5 linked regions of the Sulfolobus sp. A20 genome follow. The main gene of each other region encodes a partner of the protein of the gene in region 2 in a complex. Links are inferred from orthologs where the notes say so. Each region holds a gene or a part of one and is shown on either strand. Other genes may lie near its edges. The genes, in order: BFU36_RS04360, BFU36_RS03740, BFU36_RS05505, BFU36_RS04565 and BFU36_RS02320.

The links.
Region 1: BFU36_RS03740 (region 2) and BFU36_RS04360 share a complex: the UniProt entries of both Methanocaldococcus jannaschii proteins name them as parts of the RNA polymerase complex. The link is inferred for Sulfolobus sp. A20 from one-to-one orthologs.
Region 3: BFU36_RS03740 (region 2) and BFU36_RS05505 share a complex: the UniProt entries of both Methanocaldococcus jannaschii proteins name them as parts of the RNA polymerase complex. The link is inferred for Sulfolobus sp. A20 from one-to-one orthologs.
Region 4: BFU36_RS03740 (region 2) and BFU36_RS04565 share a complex: the UniProt entries of both Methanocaldococcus jannaschii proteins name them as parts of the RNA polymerase complex. The link is inferred for Sulfolobus sp. A20 from one-to-one orthologs.
Region 5: BFU36_RS03740 (region 2) and BFU36_RS02320 share a complex: the UniProt entries of both Methanocaldococcus jannaschii proteins name them as parts of the RNA polymerase complex. The link is inferred for Sulfolobus sp. A20 from one-to-one orthologs.

Annotation. Positions count from the first base shown.
Region 1 is NZ_CP017006.1:794,569-797,593, forward strand. The notes cover bases 20-3,018. They hold BFU36_RS04360 (DNA-directed RNA polymerase subunit L), read left to right. Parts: upstream 20-1,380; coding sequence 1,381-1,656; downstream 1,657-3,018. Other genes in these bases: dph2 (diphthamide biosynthesis enzyme Dph2), read left to right, coding at 20-815; BFU36_RS04355 (exosome complex RNA-binding protein Csl4), read left to right, coding at 822-1,391; BFU36_RS04365 (DNA-directed RNA polymerase subunit M), read left to right, coding at 1,657-1,923; BFU36_RS04370 (transcription factor S), read left to right, coding at 1,953-2,285; BFU36_RS04380 (MFS transporter), read left to right, coding at 2,486-3,018. In the rest of the region: more of dph2, read left to right, coding at 1-19; more of BFU36_RS04380, read left to right, coding at 3,019-3,025. UniProt on the Methanocaldococcus jannaschii protein: DNA-dependent RNA polymerase (RNAP) catalyzes the transcription of DNA into RNA using the four ribonucleoside triphosphates as substrates.
Region 2 is NZ_CP017006.1:681,685-684,410, reverse strand. The notes cover bases 14-2,713. They hold BFU36_RS03740 (DNA-directed RNA polymerase), read left to right. Parts: upstream 14-945; coding sequence 946-1,482; downstream 1,483-2,713. Other genes in these bases: BFU36_RS03725 (2,3-bisphosphoglycerate-independent phosphoglycerate mutase), read right to left, coding at 2,245-2,713; BFU36_RS03730 (GTP-dependent dephospho-CoA kinase family protein), read left to right, coding at 1,663-2,190; spt4 (transcription elongation factor subunit Spt4), read left to right, coding at 1,490-1,690; BFU36_RS03745 (PIN domain-containing protein), read left to right, coding at 523-942; BFU36_RS03750 (translation initiation factor IF-2 subunit gamma), read left to right, coding at 14-538. Outside these bases: more of BFU36_RS03750, read left to right, coding at 1-13; more of BFU36_RS03725, read right to left, coding at 2,714-2,726. UniProt on the Methanocaldococcus jannaschii protein: DNA-dependent RNA polymerase (RNAP) catalyzes the transcription of DNA into RNA using the four ribonucleoside triphosphates as substrates.
Region 3 is NZ_CP017006.1:991,336-994,070, forward strand. The notes cover bases 5-2,713. They hold BFU36_RS05505 (DNA-directed RNA polymerase subunit N), read left to right. Parts: upstream 5-1,113; coding sequence 1,114-1,314; downstream 1,315-2,713. Other genes in these bases: BFU36_RS05490 (50S ribosomal protein L18e), read left to right, coding at 5-242; BFU36_RS05495 (50S ribosomal protein L13), read left to right, coding at 254-697; BFU36_RS05500 (30S ribosomal protein S9), read left to right, coding at 694-1,107; rpsB (30S ribosomal protein S2), read left to right, coding at 1,326-2,006; amrB (AmmeMemoRadiSam system protein B), read left to right, coding at 2,003-2,713. Also shown: more of BFU36_RS05490, read left to right, coding at 1-4; more of amrB, read left to right, coding at 2,714-2,735. UniProt on the Methanocaldococcus jannaschii protein: DNA-dependent RNA polymerase (RNAP) catalyzes the transcription of DNA into RNA using the four ribonucleoside triphosphates as substrates.
Region 4 is NZ_CP017006.1:829,099-831,830, reverse strand. The notes cover bases 24-2,729. They hold BFU36_RS04565 (DNA-directed RNA polymerase subunit H), read left to right. Parts: upstream 24-1,100; coding sequence 1,101-1,358; downstream 1,359-2,729. Other genes in these bases: BFU36_RS04560 (DNA-directed RNA polymerase subunit B), read left to right, coding at 1,378-2,729; infB (translation initiation factor IF-2), read right to left, coding at 24-881. Outside these bases: more of infB, read right to left, coding at 1-23; more of BFU36_RS04560, read left to right, coding at 2,730-2,732. UniProt on the Methanocaldococcus jannaschii protein: DNA-dependent RNA polymerase (RNAP) catalyzes the transcription of DNA into RNA using the four ribonucleoside triphosphates as substrates.
Region 5 is NZ_CP017006.1:444,216-447,088, reverse strand. The notes cover bases 27-2,873. They hold BFU36_RS02320 (DNA-directed RNA polymerase subunit F), read right to left. Parts: upstream 1,698-2,873; coding sequence 1,356-1,697; downstream 27-1,355. Other genes in these bases: BFU36_RS02300 (zinc ribbon domain-containing protein), read left to right, coding at 2,853-2,873; BFU36_RS02305 (transposase), read left to right, coding at 2,539-2,823; BFU36_RS02315 (50S ribosomal protein L21e), read right to left, coding at 1,701-2,003; BFU36_RS02325 (DUF655 domain-containing protein), read right to left, coding at 690-1,313; BFU36_RS02330 (16S ribosomal RNA methyltransferase A), read right to left, coding at 37-693. Also shown: more of BFU36_RS02335, read right to left, coding at 1-26. UniProt on the Methanocaldococcus jannaschii protein: DNA-dependent RNA polymerase (RNAP) catalyzes the transcription of DNA into RNA using the four ribonucleoside triphosphates as substrates. This subunit is less well bound than the others.

The sequences.
Region 1 (3,025 bases), 110 kb from region 2 along the record:
TAGCGGAGGATGAGGCTAAAGAGATAGGAGCTGATCTAATAATACATTTTGGTCATACACCATATACATGGTATTATCCTAAGTTCCCTACTGTATTCATAAACGTTGAGAGTAAAATAAATTTGAACCCTAAAATATTGGATGACCTAATACAAATATTGAAAAATAAATACGATGCTAAGAAAGTATCTCTTACATCGACCCTCCAACACGTTAAACTATTACCCGAAATTAAGAAGGGACTTGAAGATCACTTTGAGGTAATAATAGGCAAGCCATCGAGCAAATTTATGTTTGATGGACAAGTACTCGGTTGTGACTATAAGCCAGCTGAAGTTCCAGCGGATGTTTATATAATAGTATCTGGTGGACTATTCCATGCAATAGGTTTAGGGTTAACTACTAACAAGCCTACCATAAAAGTTGATCCATACACTCAAAAAGTTGAAGATCTCACCAATGAAATACAAAAAATATTAAAGATTAGATATGCGAAAATAATGGAAGCGTTTGATAAAAGAAATTGGGTAATAATACAAGGCATTAAAGTCGGGCAAAACAGACCTTTGATGGTAAAATACTTTTACGATGAATTAAACAAGAGAGGATATAACGTGTACATAGTAACAAATAAGGTACTAACTATAGATGTGTTGAGAAACATAGATAGGAGTTTCGTTGATGTATTCTTAGTTACCTCATGCCCAAGATTACCTATTGACGATTTGTTTAATTACGAAAAACCTGTCCTCACTCCAGGTGAGGCTAAAATGGTTATAAATAATAGTTTAGAACCATATATTTTTCCGTGGTGATTGAAAGTGAGAACTCAAGGGGATATAAGCTTACCTGGAGAGGAATTAGCTGTAATTGAAGAATTCATGAGTGGTGATGGTACATACGAGATTAATGGAGTTGTGAGATCAGCAGTTATAGGTAAGATATTCTATGATATGCTAAATAGAAAGAGCAATGTATTACCAATTAAAAAGGTACTAATAAATAATTTGAAAAAAGCTAAATACGTTATAGGTATAGTTAATTCTACTAGAGAGGACTTAGCGTCGGTCTCGATAATCGGAATAGAAGAAAGGAAATTACAGTCACCTTTATCAGCGTATTTGCATATTTCTCAGATATCAAATAAAAGATTAAATACTATAAATGAAGCTGTGAAGGTAGGGGATGTTATTAAAGCAAAATTGATATCCTTTTCTATACCTTTATCGCTAACAATTAAAGCCAAAGATCTTGGAGTAATATACGCTAAGTGTTCACGATGTGGAGCAGTATTAGTTAAGCAAGATGAGAATAATTTAAAATGTAATATGTGTGGTAATATAGAACAGAGAAAAATTGGCAGCTATGTGGTGAAAAAAGGTGGAAATTAAAATTCTTAAGAGCGATAATAATTATTTGGAACTTGAAATAGAAGGTGAGGATCATACGCTTGGTAATCTATTAGCAGGTACGTTAAGAAAAATTAGAGGAGTTACTTTTTCCTCATATTATCAGCCTCACCCATTATTGGATAAAATAGTAGTTAAAGTATTAACTGATGGATCTATTACTCCAAAAGATGCAATTTTAGAAGGTATTCAAATGATAAAGAATATTTCCTCTCAATATTTAAATGAAATCAAAGGAGTATTATAATTGAAATCAGAAGCTAGAGTTGCAATTTTAGTATCAAATGATGATACCTTTTACGTGCTATGCGTATTTAGAGGATTTTTCATAGAGAAGCTATTCTTAAGTCTGAACAAAGAAGAACTGATCAGTGAAATTACTTCATCCCCAATCTCCGAGGAAATAAGATACTCGAATCTAGGAATAGGTGAAAAGTATACTGAAAATCAGTTGGAGAATTTATGTAGAACAGTTGCTCTTAAGTTATCAGAAAAGTTAAATATCAATAAATAATAATTCTTAATTCTGTAACTGGTGATCTTATGAAGTTCTGTCCGAAGTGTAACTCCTTAATGTTACCAAAAAAAGTAAATGGTAAAAACGTTTATAAATGTAATAAGTGCGGATATGAGGAAGAAGATCACCAAACTATAACTGTAACAACTAAGGTTAAACATTCCATCAAAGATAAGACTTTAGTTCTGGAAGAACAGCCAATGCCAGCTGGAGCGCAAAAAATAAAGGGAATACTCTGCCCTTCATGTGGCAATGATGAAGCTTTCTTTTGGATATTGCAGACGAGAAGAGCTGACGAGCCACCTACTAGATTCTATAAATGCACAAAGTGTGGAAAAGTGTGGAGAGAATATGAGTAGAAAATGAGAAAATCTTATTTATTTAAATTCTCATTTTAAGATGGACCCGTAGCTCAGCCAGGACGGAGCGCCGGCCTTCTAGCGTCCAGGAGGTAAGCCGGCGGTCCCGGGTTCAAATCCCGGCGGGTCCGCACATATTATTTTTGAGTATATACTTATACTAGATACTTTTATTAGTGAGCAAAATAAAGAAAGGTTCGATGGACGAAGATAGTCTACCCTTTGACGATCTAGAGATTAAAAGCACATTAACTGCAGGAATGGGAGTATTCACAGATGGATACGAACTTTATTCAATCTCTCTAGTATTTTACTACATACAAGATGCACTACATTTACAAATAGTACAAGAAGGATTTTTGATTGCTAGTTCATATTACGGAGCAGCAATCTCAGCTATACTATTAGGATTTTTATCCGATAAAATGGGTAGGAAAATAATTTACGGATTAGACGTAGGCCTAATGAGTATAGGAATCCTATCTCAGTCAATATCTTTTAATTTCTTCCAATTACTAATCTCGCGAGTGATTTTAGGATTAGGGATTGGAGCAGATTACGTTCTTTCTCCATTAATAATTGCTGAGAACTCAAATCCAAAGAGTAGAGGTAAAAGAATGATTATAACTTTTGCAGTATTGTGGGGGCTAGGAGCAGTAGCCGCAGCTTTCGTCGATCAAATCTTGATAATGTTAGGAGAACCAGCAAATATTGTTTGGAGAATAGTACTTCTAGCAGGA
Region 2 (2,726 bases):
TGGTGTGATAGGAGGAAGTATAATTCAAGGTATGTTTAAAATAGATCAAGAAATAAAGATTGTTCCAGGTTTGAGGGTAGAAAGTCAAGGGAAGGTAAGTTATGAGCCTATTTACACTAAGGTTTCGTCGATAAGATTTGGGGATGAGGAGTTCAATGAGGCTAAGCCCGGTGGACTAGTGGCTATAGGAACTTACTTAGATCCTTCATTAACTAAGGCGGATAGTTTGCTTGGAAACGTTGTAACCTCAGCTAATTCTAAGATAGATGTTCTTTGGGATTTCAGAATGAAATATAATCTATTGGAGAGAGTTGTTGGTGTAAAGGAATTGTTAAAGGTTGATCCTATAAGACCTAAGGAGACTCTAATGTTATCTGTTGGATCTTCCACTACTCTCGGAGTGGTTACACATGTAAAATCTGATGAGATTGAAGTTAGCTTAAGGAGACCTGTTGCCGTTTGGTCTAAAGGAGTTAGAGTTGTAATTAGTAGACAGATTGGTGGAAGGTGGAGAATGATAGGATGGGGAATTATATAATTAAGGTTTTGATAGATACAAATATTTTGTTATATATATACGATGGTTTGGATCCTTTTACTAAAATTATAGAATTGTTAGAATATAAACCTACTTTTTATATTCATTCAAATGTCTTAAAAGAATTGGATATATTGGAAGAAAGAAATAAAAAAGGATTTATTATTCCAACAAGAGTTAGAATAGCCAGAAAATATTTGGATACATATAAAAACATGTGGAATTTAATTAGGGATTATGAAGAATTGCCTACAGATGACGCTCTTATTAGGACTGCCCTTAAACATGATATGTTTATTTTTACTAATGACAAAAAATTAAAAAACATTTCTATTAAAAAAGGTGTAGGAGTATTATATCTACAAGGTAGGAGTAAAATTATAAAATCCTTATATTTTATCTAACGTATGTATAAACTTATTAAAGCACGTAGTGTGGTTAGGATTCCGCCAAGTGAATTCGGTAAGCCTTTGGAAGAGGTCTCGATAAATGAGCTAAGACAACAATACCAAGAGAAATTAATTAAAGATTTAGGATTAGTACTAGCTATTTTGGACATTAAGGTAAATGAGGAAGGAGTTTTAGTATTTGGAGATGGGGCTACATATCATGAAGTTGAATTTAATATGCTCACATATGTTCCAGTTCCTCAAGAAGTAGTGGAAGGAGAAGTTGTTCAAGTTGACAACTATGGTGTTTTCGTTAATTTAGGTCCAGTTGACGGATTAGTGCACATATCTCAGATAACTGACGATAATCTTAAATTTGATAATACAAGGGGGGTCATTTTTGCAGAAAAATCCAAAAAGGTCATACAGAAGGGAGATAAAGTAAGGGCAAGAGTAATTAGCATTGCCTCAGCTACTTCTTCAAGATTACCTAGAATAGCTTTAACGATGAGACAACCTTACTTAGGAAAATTAGAGTGGATTAAAAAGCAGTGATGTTTAAATGGCCAGGAAATCTTTATTCAAGGCTTGTAAAAATTGTAAGGCTTTGGTTAATCCAGATGATTCTGTATGTCCAATTTGTGGATCTACTAACTTTAGTGATGATTGGGATGGTATTATAATAGTTATTGACGAAAATTCGGAAATCTCTAATATAGCAGAGGTAAAGAAACCTTGGAGATACGCGATAATAGTGAAATAGAATTATGCTTTACATTTGATGATGTGAATCTAAGGAGAGAACTTTCTAGACCATATGGTATTTTATTTGTAAATAATAATTTATTTCTAAATTTTTTGAAAGAATTCCGCAATAGAAAGATAATAACTGTAGGTGATTATGTAAGTGCTTTTTTAGAAACTAATAGTATTCTCCCCTACCTAGAAATTGTTGATGGAAAGACTAGGAGAAAGATTGGAGTAGAAAGTAAATGGAAGATAAAATACAAGATAAAGAATGAAGCTGGTGTCATAAGACTATCTACATTTGATACTATTCGAGAAGCTTTGTCAAATGGTGGAATTATTTTAGTAGAAGGAGAAGAGGACTTACTCGTAATGCCAGTTATCATGTACTCTGAATTAGGAAGTTTTATAATATATGGACAGCCTGGTGTAGGTGCAGTGGTTATCATAAACAATGAAGTGATTAGATGGAGAACTTTAGATCTATTGAATAAAGCTTACGTGAAAAAATGTTAGATTTGTCAGACCTGCGCAGGCTCTTCATCTATCTGCCCTTTCGAGCCTCATCATCTATGCTCCATACTTTTCTGCTCTATTAGAGTAGTTAAGCAAAATATTTAAAACATCTAGTCCCCTTATTCTTAAACTACCTTTTCTAACCTCTTTCTCATTGAAATCATTTACACTATCATAAACTATAGGATAAGGAACATATATCATTATGGGTACGGGATCACCAGTATGTTCTTTGAACTCGACTGGAGTAGTGTGATCTCCAGTAAAGGCTAACACCAAGCTATCTCTTCCCACTTTGTCCACTATTTTACCTATTACACTATCAATTCTTTCTATTGCCTTTACTTTCTCTTCTATTAATCCATCATGAGATGCAGCGTCAGTAGCTTTTATGTGTAAGAAAACGAAATCATAATCCTTGAGCAAGTCAATTGTAGCATTAGCCTTAGCATTATAATCAGTATCTATCCCACCAGTTGCACCAGGGGGCGTAACTACATTCATGCCTAATTCTTTGCAGATTCCCTTAATTAATG
Region 3 (2,735 bases), 310 kb from region 2 along the record:
GACCTTATATAAATATATATAAAATAAATAAGTATACTAAGCCCAATGAGATAGTTGTTGTTCCAGGTAAGGTTTTAGGTATAGGAAAGCTGGACCATCCAGTAACTGTTATAGCATTAGATTTCTCCTCTTCTGCTTTAAGGAAAATTAAGGAAGCTGGAGGACAAGTTATGAGTTTTAATAAAGCATTAGAAACTTTTAAAGACTTTAAGGGTAAGAGTGTGAGGTTGATGAAACAATGAGCCAAACGCAAGTGCAACACCAAAATGATATTGTGATTATAAATGCGGAAGGGCAGATATTAGGTAGGATGGCTAGTATGATTGTGAGGTTATTAAAGGATGGAAAGAAAGTGGTTATTGTTAATACAGAAAAAGCGATTATAAGTGGAGAAAAAACCCGAGTAGTTGAATCCTATAGGTTACTCTTTAACGTAAGAACGTTATTTAATCCATATAAAAACGGGATAAGAAGACCTAGATCACCTATAAACATTGTTAAGAGAACTATTAGGGGAATGTTGCCTAAAAGTGGCAAAGGTCGTAGAATGTTGAAGAATGTTAAGGCTTATATTGGAGTGCCAAGAGAATTTGAGGGGAAGCAGTTTATTAAATTCCCTGAAGCAGATATAAGTAGACTTAAAGGTAAGTATGTCACAGTAGAGGTTGTGGCAAAAGAATTAGGGTGGTCTGGATGAGTCAACAAGAGCAAGTGATTATAACGAGCGCTAGAAGGAAGATGGCCAGAGCTACATGTTATTTATATCCCGGCAAAGGTAGGGTGTACGTAAATAAGACTCCTATAGAATTAGTTCCAATAGAGATGGTTAGATTAAAAATAATGGAGCCGTTACTACTCGCTGGTGAAAACGTTAGATCTAAAATTGATTGCTGGATATTTACTAGCGGAGGAGGAATCATGGGTCAAGCGGATGCTGCTAGAATGGCACTAGCTAGGGCAATTCTTAAGTATACAAATAGTGATGAATTAGCTAAAATTTATAGATCATATGATAGGACTATGTTAGCCGGAGATCCAAGACAAACAGAATCAGAGAAGTGGATGAGATACAGTGCAAGAAGGTGGAGGCAAAAGTCATATAGGTGATATGGTATGATCATACCTATAAGATGTTTTACATGTGGTTCGTTAATAGCAGATAAGTGGGAAATCTTTATCAATAGAGTGAATACGGGAGAAGATCCCGGGAAAGTTTTAGACGATCTAGGCGTTAAAAGATATTGTTGTAGGAGGATGTTCCTCTCACATGTAGATATAATACACGAAATCATACACTATACTAGACCTATTTAGGGGGAGATGAGTTGGCTGAAAAGGAAGAAAAAGAAGGAGAATTGACAGAAGCTGAAAAAGAAGAACTTAGAAAGTCAGAGAAAGGAGCCATAATTGAATTATTAGTTCCAGTAGATACTTACCTATCAGCTGGAGTTCATATAGGTACTCATAGTTGTACTAAAAATATGGAAAAATTCATTTATAGGGTAAGACCGGAAGGACTATATGTACTAGATGTAAGGAAGATAGATGAACGTATTAGGGTAGCGGGTAGGTTCTTGGCTAGGTATGAGCCTCAAGACGTAGTTGCTGTAGCAGCTAGACCTTATGCTTATAGACCAGTTCAGAAATTTGCGGAAGTAATTGGAGGTAAGGCATTAGTAGGCAGAGTAATACCTGGTACGTTTACAAACCCCTATTTATCGACGTACTTAGAACCTAAGGTATTATTAGTCTCTGATCCAAGAACAGATGTTCAAGCAATAAAGGAGGCGTCAAAAGTAGGAATACCTATAGTAGCCTTTGCCGATACTGATGCTAAAGTTGACTTTGTAGATTTAATAATCCCGGCTAATAACAAAGGAAGAAAGTCATTAGCCTTACTGTATTGGCTTTTAGCTAGACAAGTACTTAGAGAAAGAAGAGTTATCCCGCCAGATGGAGATCTGGCCGTACAAGTGAATGAGTTCGAGATGAGGTTATCTGAATGAAAAGATTACCGGCAGTTGCTGGCTCGTTCTATGAGGCTGACCCAGTTAAGTTAAAAGCACAAATAGAGTGGTCTTTTAAGCATCAAGTTGGACCAGGATACTTACCTAAAATACCACAAAAAAAGGGACCTAGAGATAATTTATTTTTTGTTGTTCCTCACGCGGGTTATATTTATAGTGGGCCAGTAGCTGCTTATTCATATTATCATTTAGCATCAGAAGGAAAGCCAGATACTGTGATAATTTTAGGCCCTAATCATTCTGGTCTAGGTTCTTACGTTTCTGCTTGGCCTAAGGGAGAATGGATAACTCCTTTAGGTAATGTAACGATCGATGAAGACATATTGCTTCAGTTAGTTAAGGAGTCTGAAGTAATAGATTTGGAGGAGGAAGCTCATATATACGAACATTCCATAGAAGTTCAAATACCGTTCTTGCAATACTTTTTTGGAGATCAATTTAAAATTGTTCCTATTGCGATACTAATGCAAACTCCAGAGATATCAGAAATGCTAGCTCAAGCAATTTATAATGTAATGACCAAAAACAACGATAAAGATATAGTAGTTTTGGCAAGTAGTGACATGAATCACTATGATCCTCATGAGGTGACTTTAAAGAAAGATGAGCATGCAATTGAGAAGATAAAAGATCTTGATTACAAGGGACTTTATGAGGTTGTAGAGGAGAAGGATGTTACATTATGTGGATATGGACCCATAATGACTG
Region 4 (2,732 bases), 150 kb from region 2 along the record:
AGCTTCATATCTTGTAGCGGTTTAGGTACAAAAATACCTCTTACTTTTGTGATTATAGGACCGTTTATCCCACCTAAAACTATTATATCATTTCTCTTGAGTACACCATCGTATATTATAACATCGATCGTATGTCCTAATCCCGGATCTTCTTTCACCTCTAGAATAACGCCCTTAGCTGGTCCCTCAGCAAATCTTAACTTAGTCTCTAAATACCTTTGTGTTAATCCAGCTAATAACGCTAATAAGTCAGCTACTCCTTCACCTGTCTTTGCAGATAACGGTACTATGGCAATATTTTTAGTAAAATCTCTTATTCTGTCATATCTGTCTGCATTAAAGCCTAATTCTCCTAGTTTTGAAACTAAGTTGTAAACTAAATTATCTAAATAAGCCTTTACATCAGCTCTCTGCAGCTCAATAGTTTCAAGAAAAGGTAAGTCGTAGTTTGCTTTCCAACCCGGTATTCTATCTATCTTATTTGCAGCTACTAAAAATGGAACTTTTCTGTCTCTAAGTATCTGTATAGACTCTATTGTTTGCTTCTGTATACCTTCTACTATATCAACTACTAATATCGCTATATCCGCAACGCTTCCGCCTCTTCTTCTTAAATTAGAGAAGTACTCGTGTCCTGGCGTATCTATAAATAATAAGCCGGGTATTTGCAACTTAATGGGTATTTTTTTCTTAAGTGGCTCAGCAAGTTTCTCTATTATATAACTAGGGACGAAACTAGCACCTACCTCTTGTGTCATCTCGCCTGGCTCTTTTTTTACTACTGCTGTTCCTCTAATTTTGTCAAGCAAAGTTGTTTTGCCATGGTCTACGTGCCCTAATACTACTACTATTGGCTGCCTAAGTTTTTTAGTATTACTAATAAAGCATCACCTATACTCAGCTTAGACTTCTAAGTAAATTAGTTTATTGGATTTGAATAGTGTAGTGAGTAAAGGTAAAACAGTATATTGCGTCATAAAGAATAAAATACTTAATCTATAAAAATGACGTCTTTTCGGTGATTATACGAGGTCTTAAGGTTTTTAATATATAGAGTAAAACTCTTAATAGCTATAACAGTATGTGATTATAGGTTAATAATGAGAGGTTCATCTACTAGTAAGAAGATAGATCCCAGAATCCATTATCTAGTGCCTAAGCATGAAATACTTAGCGTTGAAGAAGCTTATAAGATATTAAAGGAATTAGGTGTAAAGCCCGAGCAATTAAGTTGGATAAGAGCCTCTGATCCAGTCGTTAAAGCAATTGGTGCTAGACCAGGGGATATTATTAGGATAGTTAAGAAAAGTCCGATTTACGGAGAAGTCATCTCTTATAGGTATGTAATTAGTGGATAAGCTGAGAGGAGGAGTAATAATGTCAGATTATCTAGAGATTAATGATAAATGGTCTATTATCGAAGCCTATTTCAAAAGTAAGGGTCTAGTTAGGCAACATTTAGATTCTTATAATGATTTCGTTAGAAATAAACTTCAAGAAATAATTGATGAGCAGGGAGAAATACCCACAGAAATACCCGGTTTAAAAGTAAAGCTCGGTAAAATTAGAATAGGTAGGCCTAGAGTTAGGGAGGCAGATAGAGGAGAAAGGGAAATTACGCCAATGGAAGCCAGGCTAAGAAACTTGACATACGCTGCGCCTCTATGGCTTACCATGATACCTATTGAGAACAACATAGAAGCAGAACCAGAGGAAGTTTACATTGGAGATTTACCAATTATGCTTAAGTCTTCAATTGATCCAATTTCACAATATACATTAGACAAGTTAATTGAAATAGGGGAAGATCCAAAAGATCCAGGAGGTTACTTTATAGTTAATGGTTCCGAACGTGTGATTGTAACGCAAGAGGATCTAGCCCCAAATAGAGTTCTCGTTGATGTAGGAAAGACTGGCTCAAATATAACACATACAGCAAAAATAATATCGAGTACGGCGGGCTATAGGGTTCCTGTAACCATTGAAAGACTTAAAGATGGAACTTTTCATGTTTCGTTCCCTGCTGTGCCTGGCAGGATACCGTTTGTAATAATGATGAGAGCGTTGGGATTAATAACAGATAGAGACATTGTCTACGCCGTGTCTTTAGATCCAGAAATTCAAAACGAGTTGTTTCCGTCTATTGATCAAGCTAGTTCAATAGCTACAACAGACGATGCTCTAGACTTTATAGGCAATAGAATTGCTATAGGTCAGAAGAGGGAAAACAGAATTGAAAAAGCACAGCAAATTATTGATAAATATTTCCTTCCACATTTAGGTACTTCTCCAGATGATAGAAAAAAGAAAGCCTACTATCTGGCTTACGCAGTCTCTAAAGTTATTGAATTGTATCTTGGAAGGAGAGATGCTGATGATAAAGATCATTATGCAAATAAAAGATTGAGGCTAGCAGGAGATCTATTCGCAAGCTTGTTTAGGGTAGCGTTTAAAGCCTTCGTTAAAGATCTAACATATCAGCTCGAAAAATCTAAGGTTAGAGGAAGGAAGCTTAGTCTAAAAGCCTTAGTTAGACCAGATATTATAAGTGAGAGAATTAGGCATGCGTTGGCTACTGGGAATTGGGTAGGCGGAAGAACTGGAGTAAGTCAGTTATTAGATAGAACTAATTGGCTTTCAATGTTAAGCCATTTAAGAAGAGTAATATCCTCATTAGCTAGGGGACAGCCAAACTTTGAAGCTAGAGATTTGCATGGTACACAATGGGGAAG
Region 5 (2,873 bases), 240 kb from region 2 along the record:
ATTCCGTATCATCCGCTGGCTCATATACTTGCTCATTTACGCATAGTTTAATCCCATGGAATTCAATAATTCTATGACTTGACAAGGTTTGAAATCCCTCACTCTTAACTCACTTTCTGAATCAAACCCGCACAACTTAGAAACTTTGCGTATGCTTTTATTTCTATACTTGCTTACACACTCAATAATTTTGATGATATTATCATTATAGTCCCTAATTCGATCAAATATAGTTATTATTGAATAAACTTTAGGCATAGGAACAAATGATTGAGGGGGAATAACATCCCTAACGTTTATATTGTAAAAGAAATTAACTAAAAAGGAAATGTAAGTTGGATCATTTACTAACTTATCAACGAAATCTTTCTGAAGTATTAAAACTAATCTTCTTACTTGATCTAATTTAGCTACTTCCTTAAAGAAATCAGAAGTTATGTCATAAGGTAATGAGGAGACGATTTGCCCCCTAATTATAGGAAGATTTCTTCCATCTCCTATTATCAAGTTATAATCCCTTAAGTATTTGATTAACCTGCCATCTATCTCTATGCATAAATCAGGTTTTAAAAACTTAGTAATATTCCCCTTTCCGCACCCTATCTCAACTATAGGCCTTTTACTATAATCTACATAAGTAAGGAACTTATTAATGACACTTCTATCCTTAAGAAATACTTGTGAAAGTCTCACCTTAACTTTTCAAGATAACCCACGTAGATAAGTTGTTGTTCAGTTTTTTTATTTTCATCCACTATTGGATACGCAAATAAGTAATATTTCTCTTCACCTTTAACCTCATTTATAATCCTTTCTACTATTATTGATACTATATCTTTAACCCCTACTCTATCCTCGATATCCTTAAAACTCTCAAAGGGTTTCTTTTTCCTTTCCTCTAAGATTACTCTTAATGTTTTTTTACCTATATTCGGTAAAAGTTCCAATGCGTGCAACTTTAATGTAAGCGGTTCAGCTTTATTAAAAAATTCTACGAATGCCCTCTCTTTCTCTCTTACTATTTTTTGTACTACTCTAGGTAAGTTCTCTTTAGATAGGGAGGTAAGATCGTCATAAACTATATGCCCATCCACTTTTACTTCTTGTTCAGATTCTAAATCTATCCTCTGCTCTGGTGAAAAGTTTAAATTGAATGAACGCAAAGTAAGCTCTAATAACAAGAAGTAATCCTCACCAATAGCTTGAATTAACGGTTTGTCCCTATGAAACTTATGTTTATCCAGAGGATTACCTTCTCTCATATAGTCCAAAACATATACTATACGTTCTCTTACCATCCTCTTTCTTTGCAATTTGTGTCCCGAATAAATAATGTATATTTTAAAAGTAAAAACTCAACTCTTCACGTATTTCCTTATTAAATCAACTATCTTCTGTATATCTTCTGAAGTATACGTCTTACCAGCATCCATTATAAGAATACTTCTAACCTCATCAGCAGTTGTAGGACAAATGCTAGCTATAACAGCTCTGATATCCTCCCTACTGACAATACTTTTAAGCTCTTCCATCAACTTCTCAGCATCTTCTGCACTACATTTTTCCACATCATTTAAATAATCAAAAGTCTTTTGCAACAAATTAGAAGAAACACCTGACTTTATAACGTCTGATAATAATTTTTTAGCTACAGAATAGGGAATGTAATGCTCTTCAACAACGTAAATAGATGACAATTTTCAGCTCACCTTATAAGGAACTAGGTGTTCTGGCCTAATGATTAAAACCTTTTCCTTTTCACCTAAAGTAACAGAAACCTCATATGCCCTTCCTCTTCTCCCAACTATTTTTCCTACTTTACCTTGATATCTTCTATGTGGCATACCCGCATGTACCGAAGAGTTTATCTTTATAACCACTTGGTCACCCAGATTATAAGTGTACATTAGCCTACTCAAAGGAGGAACTGCTCCTCTTTCCCTAGGATTCTTTCTTAATAAATTTCTTGATCTCGTTCTATATCCTTTGGAATGCTTAACCATACTAATCCCTTCATAACCATTATATAACACATAATTAAGATTTTTGTTGGAAAAACATTTAAGGTATAACTAAGGTATACTATATGCAAATATTGCGGGGGTGCCCGAGCCTGGTCAAAGGGGGCGGACTTAAGATCTAGGCCCCATAAAAATAAGAGATCCGCTGGCGAAGGCCTGCACGGGTTCAAATCCCGTCCCCCGCACTTAATTATAGACTGATCAAAAAGTTATTAATTCAAACTTATTGAGGAAAATCGTAAGATTATTGCAAGATACTAAAAAATCATCTAAAATGTAAGCCTCGAAAACTAGAAGAAATATCATTGCAACGTACATTAACGTGTGTGGACAACAATTTGGTTGATATAAATTGAATTTTCTTTATTGTGGAAAAGTATTTTTAGAGTTATTTATTAGGGCGAGAACGGGTTTGATTTCCTAGCACTTAAATCAACGAGAAACACAATAGCAAGATGGCTGAAAATATTCTTCCACAATATACTCTAAATCCATCGCTTAAGTAAAAAATTTACAGTTGGACGAAATTGTTGTCCACACACGGAAGAGGATTGCTGGACTAGATAGGCCGAAGTCGTTAACGGAAAGGGTTCAAGAGTTTGACGCTAAGGAAGAGGTGTTAAGGGAAATGGTCTTCGTAAAGCTTTGCCGTAGGCTAATGCACTATTATAGGACTCTAGCTTCCCACTTAGCCAGAACGTTATGGCAACTAGGCGTTTTAACGGTCTTTGTTGGTTATCCTTACTTCATTTCTCAAGATAAGGGTAATAAGTTTACTTCAAAATATTTGGTCTTATCGTAAATTAATATGAGTTATAGTGAATAAGCTTTATGAGTATAAAGGTGTTTCTC